Regions from separate parts of the Megamonas hypermegale genome, predicted to be linked through region 2. Evidence: a T-box and tRNA genes for the amino acid it is inferred to sense, from the RefSeq annotation. Region 2 holds a T-box; the other holds one or more tRNA genes.
What was found. The T-box of region 2 lies ahead of CKV65_RS06185 (valine--tRNA ligase). A T-box ahead of a tRNA ligase gene usually reads a tRNA of that ligase, here a tRNA-Val.
Positions count from the first base shown of each region.

Region 1: it has a tRNA-Val gene. The T-box ahead of CKV65_RS06185 (valine--tRNA ligase) is inferred to sense a tRNA for this amino acid. The anticodon was not compared.

Region 1 covers NZ_LT906446.1:1,795,644-1,801,421, reverse strand. Annotated here, with positions in the region: gene ilvA (threonine ammonia-lyase) at 1-451, shown strand, start outside; gene CKV65_RS08780 (PHP domain-containing protein) at 500-1,351, opposite strand; gene CKV65_RS08775 (HAD family hydrolase) at 1,388-2,185, opposite strand; tRNA gene CKV65_RS08770 (tRNA-Val) at 2,364-2,439, opposite strand; tRNA gene CKV65_RS08765 (tRNA-Phe) at 2,483-2,558, opposite strand; tRNA gene CKV65_RS08760 (tRNA-Asp) at 2,568-2,644, opposite strand; tRNA gene CKV65_RS08755 (tRNA-Val) at 2,649-2,724, opposite strand; tRNA gene CKV65_RS08750 (tRNA-Glu) at 2,744-2,818, opposite strand; tRNA gene CKV65_RS08745 (tRNA-Lys) at 2,827-2,902, opposite strand; gene CKV65_RS08740 (AAA family ATPase) at 3,025-5,766, opposite strand; gene CKV65_RS08735 (exonuclease SbcCD subunit D) at 5,763-5,778, opposite strand, start outside.
Region 2 covers NZ_LT906446.1:1,304,731-1,310,508, reverse strand. Annotated here, with positions in the region: gene CKV65_RS06200 (dicarboxylate/amino acid:cation symporter) at 1-113, opposite strand, end outside; gene CKV65_RS06195 (MATE family efflux transporter) at 286-1,629, opposite strand; gene CKV65_RS06190 (HPr family phosphocarrier protein) at 1,803-2,069, shown strand; T-box leader at 2,156-2,377, shown strand; gene CKV65_RS06185 (valine--tRNA ligase) at 2,448-5,102, shown strand; gene CKV65_RS06180 (bifunctional folylpolyglutamate synthase/dihydrofolate synthase) at 5,132-5,778, shown strand, end outside.

The DNA of each region.
Region 1 (5,778 bases), 490 kb from region 2:
CATCACTGTTTCTGAATTTGAAATAATGTCAGCTTTATTATCTTTGATTGAAAAACATAAACTTATTGCTGAAGGTGCAGGTGTACTTTCTTTGGCAGCAAGCCGTAAATTGCCGTTTAAAGGTAAAAAAGTAGCTGCTATTGTAAGTGGTGGTAATATTGATATTTCTACAATTTCTGCACTTATAGATAAAGCTCTTATCGCTCGTGGCCGTGTATTCTGCTTCAGTGTACAGCTTCCAGATAAACCAGGTCAGCTCTTAGCTATATCCAAAATTTTAGCAGATTTAAATGCTAACGTAATTAAACTTGACCATAACCAAGCAAAAGTGACAGATAGCTTCAAAAAAGTTGTATTGGAAGTAACAGTTGAAACAAATGGCATTGACCATATCAATCAAATTACACAAGAACTTAATAAAAACGGTTTTAAAGTAAAGAAAATATATTAATAACGAATAAAACCCCAAGGAGTGTATGCTCTTTGGGGTTTTTGTATATCAGCCAAGTGGAACAGTTGTTTTTTTGCGTTGATTGAATTGCAGACATGTTGTATAACCAAAAGATTTAGCATAAGCGATAGCTTCATCGATGTAATTGCCACAATGTTCAGGTTGATGTGCATCGGATGAAGTGATTATAGGTAAATTATAATCATGAGCTATTTTCATGAAATCAGGATATGGTGAAATTTCTGCAATTGGATAGCGATAATATGTGCCAGTATTGACATCTACTGCCATATTAGCTTTTTGTATAGCTTTAGCTACGCGGATTAAATATGGAGTAACATCAAAATCTGGTAAATTTTTAAATAAACGAATGTTGAAAGGATGGCCTAATACATCATAAATTTGAGATGCACAGAGTTTTTCTACTTCTTGAGCATACCATTCATAGATTTCTTTTAAAGAATGATTGTTCCATTCGTCTTTTATCTGGGAAGAATCATAAGCCCAGCCATGTAAGAAATGAATAGAGCCGATAATATAATCAAATTTATAAGGAGCTAAAATTTCACGAACTTTGTCTTGGTCTTGGAAGTTGCAAACTTCAATGCCGATTTTGGCCTTATAACCGAGTGAATGAAGTTTAGCCATAAAATTGAAATAATCATCTAATGTGTATTTAAATTTATTTTTTTTCAACCATTGCTGTTGAAATTTGCCAACAAAAGAATCATCTAAGATTAAATCTTCATAATAGAGTTTTTTGAATTCAGGAAAAGTGTGACTGTGTTCGGAGATGCCAATTTCATCAAGTTGATGTGTTTTGGCACTATCAAAAAAACCTTTAACCCATTGTTCATCGTATGAACCATATTCAAAATGCATATGGTAATCTAATTTCATTTTGGCATCTTCTTTCTATAAATGAATATGAAATATTTATTTTTGTTCTGCTAATAATTTTTTTATTGTTCGCATTACGCCGTTTTCATAATTTGGTGGAGCTATAAAACGAGCTACTTTTTTTAATTCTGGTACAGCGTTTTCCATAGCATAACTGTAATATACAGATTGAAGCATTTCATAGTCATTTAGATAATCACCAAAAGCGACACATTCTTCTGGTTTTATATTTAATTTTTCTTGTAATTTTTTTATTGCAAGACCTTTATTAGCACCAGTAGGTATTATATCAACCCATACTTCACTACTCAATACAACTTGCATTTTTTCTTTTAAAAAGGATAATTTTTCATAGATATTTTTTCTAGCATTGTGATGATGTGCGTCACAGATGGCAAATTTTATGATATCATCATCTATTTTAGAAAAGTCATCGAGAACTTCGTATTGAGTAAAATAAAGATTTAATTCTTTGACAAAAGCAGGGTCTTGAGAAATTACATAAGAATTTTTTTTGCCACTAACTACTACAAAAACATCTTGTAATTTAGTGAGGCTTTCAAAAATACATTTAATATTATCAGGAGAAAATGTATAAGAGAATAATTCTTTGCCATGTTGGCAAACATAGGTGCCGTTTTCAGAAATAAAGAGTAAATCGTCTTTATATTTTGGAAAATGACAAGCTAAAGCTTGATATTGACGACCGCTAGCAGGTGAAAACATGATATTTTTTTGTTTTAACATTTCCATGACTTCATCAAAGTCATCTGGTAATCTGTTATGGTCGATTAATAAAGTTCCGTCCATATCGGAAATAATCCATTTAATCATAAATAAAGCTCCTTTATCAGTTAATTTTGATTATAAAATGAGTTTATCATAAAAAATTTTTTAGTGGAAGGTGAATATTTTATTTATAAAATAAAAAAAGAGGAAAGAATATATCTTTCCTCTGATAATAGGCATAAAAAAACTACCCAAAAGAGAGAGGGTAGGTACTTATTTTATATGGTGGGCGGTAACAGGATCGAACTGCTGACATCTTGCTTGTAAGGCAAGCGCTCTCCCAGCTGAGCTAACCGCCCATATAATAATAACTCCTTGACAATTACAAGGAGGCAAACTGAGTGGTGCCTCAGAGCGGAATCGAACCACTGACACGGGGATTTTCAGTCCCCTGCTCTACCGACTGAGCTACCGAGGCAAATAAAAATGGCGACCCGAAGGGGACTTGAACCCCTGACCTCCGCCGTGACAGGGCGGCATTCTAACCAACTAAACTACCGGGCCGTAGTGGTGGGCGGTAACAGGATCGAACTGCTGACATCTTGCTTGTAAGGCAAGCGCTCTCCCAGCTGAGCTAACCGCCCATTTTATAATTTTATAAAATGGTGACGCGTATGGGATTCGAACCCATGAAGCCGCCGTGAAAGGGCGGTGTCTTAACCACTTGACCAACGCGCCATATTAGATGGTGGCTCACCCGAGATTCGAACTCGGGACACCCTGATTAAAAGTCAGGTGCTCTGCCAACTGAGCTAGTGAACCACTTGCTACGCTGTCGCTTGACAACGTAGACTATTATATAGAACATTTGAGGAAATGTCAACACTTTTTTTGAAAAAATTTGCTTTTTTTATAAAAATCTTTGATGAGTTGAAAAAATGCCGTTAAATAAGGATTTTTGCCGTACTGCCACGTTCATTTTTTTTCATTATCTGTATCTGTTTATCGATTTTTTCTTTCAATTCATTTACATGAGAGATAATACCGATTAATTTTGTTTGCTCCGTTAATTGATTTAAAACTTTAATTGCTTGAGATAATGATTCACTATCAAGTGAGCCGAAACCTTCATCAATGAACATCGTATCGAGATGAATGCCACCGGCAGAAGATTGGATTTCATCGGCAAGACCGAGCGCAAGGGATAAAGATGCTTTAAAAGCTTCACCACCAGAAAGCGTTTTTACACTGCGTATCGTGCCATTATAGTGGTCGATGACATCTAGTTCCAATCCCGTTTGATAGCGCAGTTGTTCACTGTTTTGAGAACGCTTTAACTCGTATTGTCCTTGGCTCATCATCATCAAGCGAGTATTGGCTCGAATGATAATCCTATCGAAATAAATCATTTGAATGTACGTTTCTAAAGAAATGCGTTCTTTGCCAGAAATTGAACCTGTGGCTGTGTCGTAAAGAGCTTTCATATTTGTATACAGTTTTTCGCAATCGGATAATTTTTCTAATTGCTCTAAGAGCTTTTGCCTCGTTTTGCTATTAGTGCTGATACGAGTGTGCAGGTTTTGAAGCTTTTCATTTAATGATGTTTTTTCTTGTTTTAGTTTTTCCTGTTGCAATAGTAATTCTTCTGTATTTTGCTTTTGCGGAATGATTTGTTGCTGAATTATTTTTAATGAAGTAGTGTATTCATCAACTTTTTTTTGCAGATTTTCCCATTTGCTTTGAGCCTTTAGCATATTTTCTTTTAAAATACTTTGTTTATGTTTATAAATTTGCAATTGTTTTTGAGCTGTCTGCTCATCATCAAATAATAATGTTTGTTTTAGTTCTAGTATCTCTTGAAGAATGTGTTCCTTATCGGCATTGGTTTTAGTGATGAATTGTGTGAGTTTTAATTGCTCATTTTGTAATTTTTTTTCTTTAATAGCCATTTGCTCAAAGCGGTTTGTTAATTTTTCTTTTTGGCGCAATTGTTTATTTTGCTTTTGCATTAAATTTATAAGACTGGCTTTTTTTGTCTGCAATGAATTTTCTTTTTCGATTATGGCACTATTTAATAAAGTTTTATCATCAATATTAAATAATTGTTTTGCTTGGCGAAGAATTTCTTCATTTATATTTTGCCCCTTACCTTTGATTTTACCTAAGTTACTGCTTAAATCATTTAATTTTTTGGCTAGCTCATCACATTGTTTTTGCAATTGTTCTAATTGAGCTTGTGTTGGTGCTTTAGTCGATTTTTGCGCTGGTTTTGGATGATGAAGTGAACCACATACAGGGCAAGGTTCATCTGGTTTTAAATTATCGGCAAGAATGCCAGCTTGTTCATCTAAAAAAGCATGATATTGCACTGTGTGTTCTTGTTTTAATTGCAAGTGAGCTTGCTGAATTGCTTTATAATCTCTTAAATGAGTGGCATATTCTTGGCGGTATTGCTGATAAAGATATACATCATTTTTTAATTTATCCAATTCGGATTGTATTTGTTCTAATTTTTCTAAATCGGATTTTGTCTTTTCAATTTGAGCTGAAATATCATTTAAAGTGTTTAACTCAGTTGAATTTTTTAAACTTTGTTCTTCTAAATCAGCAAGTTCTTTTTGCGCATTGATTAATTGCTGTTTTTTCAATGATAAGTCTTTATGTTGTTGTTCAAGTGATAGTTGTTTTTTAGTTATTTGAGCGTATTTTGGTAATTCTTCAGTAAGCTTGGCTATTTTTATGGTTAAAGATGGAGATTTTTCTTCATAAATATTTTTTTGCTGAAGATAATCTTTTTCTAAGAGAGATAAATTATTTTTATTATCCTCTAAAAATTGCTGAATTACCTGCTGTTTTTGTAATAATTTTTTTTGGTTATTATTTTCTTCAATCGCTTGACTTATATTAAAAAGTTCTGTTTCACATTTTTGCAGTGAATTATTCATTTCGGCAAAAGTCTTGCTGTCATTTGATATTATTTGTTCAAGATATGAAGGATATTCGCTTTGTAAGAGATTTTGAGGCAAATTATCTTCAGGGAAAATTATGTTTTCTATATGTTGCTTGATGCTGGTATCTATTGATGAAAAATCATTTCTTAATAAGTTAAATCGTTCTTTGATTTTATCTTGTAGTATCTGGTAGGGTTTAGTATTGAAGATACGGCGAAAGATTTCACTGCGTTCTTTCGTAGTAGCGTAGATTAGTTTTAAAAATTCACCTTGAGCAATCATGGCTATTTGTGTAAATTGGTTAGCATCGAGTCCAATTAGTTCAATTATGGCATTATTTACATTTTTACTTCCGATGATTGGCTGTTTTTTATCGGGTGAAATGAATATGGCTGAGGCCTTTTCTTTGACAAAACCATCGCCTTTTTTTGCTGGGCGCAAGTATTCGGGGTTGCGCTTTATGGTGTATTTTTTTTGATTATAAGAAAAATCCATTTCTACATAAGTCGGTGTAGAAGCGTTGGCATATTTACTGCGAAGCATATCAACTGAGCGAAAATTACCGCTGGCTTGTCCGTATAGAGCAAAGGTTATGGCGTCAAAAATAGTTGTCTTGCCAGCACCAGTATCGCCGGTGATTAGATATAAACCTTTTTCTCCGAGCTTGTCTAAATCTAATGTGCATACATCGGCATATGGACCAAAGGCGGAAATCGTTAATTTTAATGGTCTCATGGTTGTTCCTCC
Region 2 (5,778 bases):
AATAAATCGCCGAGTGGCTGAACAAATAAAATGTTTTTTTGGAAAACAAGACCGAGAATAATGCCTACGCCAAACCCAATAAAAACTTTGGCACTCATGCTGAGTTTTCTCAAAAATGACGACCTCCTTATATTTTGTTATAAATTTTACTTTAACACTTTAACAGGTAAAGTAATAAAAGATATTTTGTGCCCACAAAATGGCAAAAAATATCTTTATCATTATAGCATAAAATGTATTATAAGACTAAAAAAATTTACAAATTTACAATGATTTTTTTAAAAATTATTGTAAATTACCGATTAAATGAAGTTTTTTTCGTTTGTAATAAACAAAACCGAAGATATCAGCTAAAGCCCAGCCTATTGGTATAGACCACCAAATACCAATAACACCAATAGAAGGAATGGAAGCTAAATAATATGCTAAAAAGACGCGTGTACCTAATGAGATTATCGTTAAGATAACAGACATCATAGGGAAGTTTATAGCGCGATAAAAACCGTATAATAAAAATAAGAAACCAATACCAAAATAACAACTGCCTTCAATATATAAATATTGTGCTCCGATTTCAATTATAGCTATTTCATTTGCGTCGACAAAAATTGTCATTAAAGATTTAGCAAAAATAATGACGATGATTGAGATTATTAGACAAAAAACAAAAGAAATTTTCAGTGCTGTTTTTATGCCTTGGCGTATGCGTTCCGTCTGTTTTGCACCGAAATTTTGTCCGATAAAAGTTGAAAAGGCATTGCCGAAATCCTGTGCAGGCATATAAGCAAGTGAATCAATTTTTACCGCTACGGTGAATGCAGCCATAACCGTTGGGCCAAAGCTATTTACTAAGCCTTGTACCATTAAAATCCCAAAATTCATTACCGATTGTTGAGTGCATGTCAATATTGAAGAGTTAGCGATATTTTTTAGCATGGAGAAATTCCAATGCATATGTTCTTTTTGGGGCATTAATTCAGGACATTTTAATGCAGTGTATAAGATGAGTCCTAGAGCACATAAACCTTGGGAAATAACGGTAGCTATAGCAGAACCTGATACACCCATATTAAAGATTGCTACAAATACGAGTGATAAAATGATGTTTAAGATAGCGGAAAAGCCGAGAAATAATAAAGGTGTATTGGAATTGCCAATAGCGCGGAGCAAACAAGTAAAATAATTATAGATAAATGTAAAACTAAAACCGATAAAGATTATATAAAGATACGTATAAGCTAAATCGTATATTTCTTGTGGTATCCTCATAAAAACGATGATTTCATCTATATATACGAAAATGAGTATATTGATAATGATGGTGATGATTGAAATTAAGATAAAAGATAAAAAAATACTGGATTTAAGATTGGTAAAATTTTTTTCACCGTAAAAAATGGAAAATAATGCACCACTTCCCATACATAAACCCAATATAACCGATGTTAAAAAGATGATAAGTGTATATGATGCGCCGACAGCAGCGAGTGCATTTGTGCCAATGAACCAGCCAACGATTAAAGTATCAGAAATATTGTAAAGTTGTTGAAACAGGTCGCCTAAAATCATGGGTATGGAAAATTTGAGCATCGTTTTTGCAACAGGACCAGTTGTCAAATCGTATTTCATAAAGAAACCCCCTGAGAAAATGCTGTTTTAAGTGTTTGTTAGTAGAAATATATCACTGTTTATTATACCTGTATAATAATTTATTGCAATTATAAAAATATAAATATATAATTAAATTTAAGTTATTAAAAAAATATTCGAACTATAAAGTTATAAAAAGGAGTAAACAACTTATGGAAGCTACAGTTACAATCATCAACAAAGCGGGAGTGCATGCACGTCCAGCAGCAATGATGGCACAAATGGGTCGTCGTTATAAATCTAAAATCACTTATACAGCTAAAGGACAAACCGTAGATGGGAAAAATATCATTCCGATAACAAGTGTAGGTATGACTTGTGGAACGCCTGTAACTATCACAGCAGAAGGTGAAGATGCAAAAGAAGCTATTGATGCTTTAATTGAACTTATAAACAGTCGTTTTGGCGAACATCAGTAATCGTTTTCCACAATATATATATAAATATTACAGTTGTTTTTATGCGTATTTTATGATAATATAGCTTATACAATTTTTTTAATGTAGTAAAAACGATGAAGAAGAGAGTATAGATATATACGGACTGAACAGAGAGAAAATAATTAGCTGAGAAATTTTCCAGCCAAGTATCTAGAAAGTAGCTTTGGAGTTCTCATGCTGAAATAGTATTAGGCATGGGCGCAGATACAGCGTTAAGTAATGAAGTTCTGTTAAAATTATGCAGAAAAAATTAGGTGGTACCGCGAAATATCTCTTTCGTCCTTTTGGATGGAGGAGATTTTTTTATTGGAGTAATTTTGACTATTTTTGTATAAATTTTATTTAGGAGGATTTTTAATGGAAGAGACAAATATTCCAAAGGTTTACGACCCGCAGTCATTCGAAAAAAAATGGTATAAGTATTGGGAGGAACATAAATTATTTCATGCTGAAGTGGATAAAACTAAAAAACCATTTAGCATAGTTATGCCACCACCAAACGTAACAGGTCAACTTCATATGGGCCATGCTATGGATAATACTTTGCAGGATATATTAATTCGTTTTAGAAGAATGCAAGGCTATAATACTTTATGGATGCCAGGTACAGACCATGCAGGTATTGCAACACAGGCAAAAGTTGATGCTGCACTGCGTGAAGAAGGTAAATCACGCTATGATATAGGCCGTGAAGCATTTTTAGAACGTGCTTGGGCATGGAAGGAAAAATACGGCAACCGCATTAAATATCAAATTCGTACTTTAGGTTCTTCCTGTGATTGGGATAGAGAACGCTTTACTATGGATGAAGGCTGCTCTCATGCTGTACGTGAAGTATTCGTACAATTGTATAAAAAAGGTCTTATCTATCAAGGCAAACGCATAACAAACTGGTGCCCACATTGCAACACTGCACTCAGTGATATTGAAGTAGAACATCAGACAGAACCAGGTCATTTATATCATATTAGATATCAAGTTGAAGGCGAAGATAAATTTGTAGAAATCGCTACAACTCGTCCAGAAACTATGTTTGGTGATACTGGTGTTGCAGTTCACCCAGATGATGAACGCTATAAAGATTTAGTGGGCAAAACTTTGATATTGCCAATCGTTGGCCGTCGTATTCCACTTTTTGCTGATAGCTATGTAGACCCACAATTTGGTACAGGTGCAGTAAAAGTAACACCTGCGCATGACCCTAATGACTTTGATATGGGTACTCGCCATAATTTGGAACAGATTGTTGTAATCAATAATGATGGTACTATGGCAGATAATACTGGCAAATACGCAGGACTTGACCGCTATGAATGCAGAAAACAACTCGTCGCTGATTTAAAAGAAGCAGGTTATTTAATCAGCATTGAAGACCATGAACATTCTGTAGGTCATTGCTCTCGTTGCTCTGCAACAGTTGAACCACTCGTTTCCAAACAATGGTTTGTAAAAATGGAATCTTTAGCTGCTCCAGCTATTGAAGCTGTAAAATCTGGCAAAATCAAATTTATTCCAGAAAGATTTTCTAAAATATATTGCAATTGGTTAGAAAATATTCGCGATTGGTGTATTTCTCGTCAACTTTGGTGGGGCCATCGTATTCCTGCTTGGTACTGTGATGATTGCGGTGCGACAATCGTTGAAAACGAAGATGTACAAGTTTGCCCACATTGCGGTTCTAAACATGTACATCAAGATGAAGATGTACTCGATACATGGTTTAGTTCTGGTCTTTGGCCGTTTGAAACAATGGGCTGGCCTCAGGATACTGAAGAATTAAAACAATTTTATCCAACAAGTGTACTCGTTACAGGCTATGACATCATATTCTTCTGGGTTGCTCGTATGGTAATGATGGGTATGGAATTTGGTAAAGACATTCCATTTAAATATGTATTTATTCATGGTCTTGTACGTGATAGCCAAGGTCGTAAGATGAGTAAATCTCTCGGCAATGGTATTGACCCTGTAGAAGTAATTGATAAATACGGTGCAGATACACTTCGTTTTATGCTCATAACTGGTAATACACCAGGTAATGATATGCGTTTTTATTGGGAACGCGTAGAGTCTGCACGTAATTTTGCTAATAAATTATGGAATGCTTCTCGTTTCATGCTCATGAACCTTGAAGGTTTTGATAAAGACTTCGTTCCAAAAGAAGAAGATTTCACTTTAGCAGATAAATGGATTTTAAGCCGTTATGCTAAAACTGCTATGAGCATAACAAACAACTTAGAAAAATTTGAATTAGGCGAAGCTGGTCGTTCCTTATACGATTTCATCTGGAATGAATTCTGCGATTGGTATATCGAACTTTCTAAAGCTCGTCTTTACGATAAAGAAAACGAATTACCACGCAAAGTTGCTCAATATGTATTGAATTATGTATTAGAACATACACTTCGTCTTTTACACCCATTCATGCCATTTATCACAGAAGAAATATGGCAGCATATACCACATGAAGGTATCAGCATCATGGTAGCACAGTGGCCAACTGGCGAAAAAAGCAAAATTGATGAAGCAAGTGAAATTCATATGACTGCTATTATGGAAACGATTAAAGCAATCCGCAACATGAGAGCAGAAGTAAATGCTGCACCAAGCAAGAAAACAGAAGTGATTTTACATTTCACAGATAAATCATTACAAGATGTATTTATGCAAAATGAAAATTATTTCAAAGCTTTGGCAAGTGCATCTGATGTGACTATTTGGCAACAAGAAGATGTTAAACCACAAAACGCTATGACGGCAGTAACAAATGGCGTAGAAATATATTTACCACTTGCAGGACTCATTGATGTGGAAAAAGAAACAGCACGTTTAAATAAAGAAGTTGCAACATTAGATAAAGAAGTAATGCGTCTTGAAAAGAAATTATCTAATGCAGGTTTCTTAGCAAAAGCGCCTGCTGATATCGTTGCTAAAGAACAAGAAAAATTAAAAGGCTATGAAGAAAAACGCGAAGCTGTAAAACAGCGTTTGGCATACTTGGCAACTCTTTAATTATTTTGTGATGAAAGGCTAAAGATGAAATGAATTATCAGGAATCATTGGCTTATTTGGATGAGCTTAGTACCTTTGGTACTAAGCTCGGTTTAAGCCGTATTAAAAAATTGGTAGGTTATTTAGATAATCCGCAACTGCACTATAAGACAATTCATGTGACAGGAACAAATGGCAAAGGCTCTGTTTCTTCCATGTTATCTAGTATTTTAACGATGTCTAATATAAAAACGGGATTGTATATTTCACCTCATCTAGTATCATATACAGAACGCATACAGATTGATGGTTGTCCTATTACAGAAGAAGCATTTGCTGATTGTATCAGTGCTGTCAAGACATTTGTTGATAAAATGGTCAGTGAAGGCGAAGAATCACCTACTCAATTTGAAGTTATTACAGCGGCAGCTTTTTTATATTTTGCTATTAATAAAGTAGAATACGCTGTCATTGAAGTAGGGCTTGGCGGTTTGCTTGATTCTACAAATGTCATAAAACCAGAAATTTGTGTTATAACAAATGTGACTTTTGAACATGCTGCTTTATGTGGTGGTACTTTAGAAGGTGTTGCTAAGCATAAAGCGGGTATTATAAAAGAAGGCGTACCTGTAGTAACAGCAGCTAAAGGAATAGCACTTGATATTATTTCGCAAACAGCAGAAGAAAAGAGTGCTGA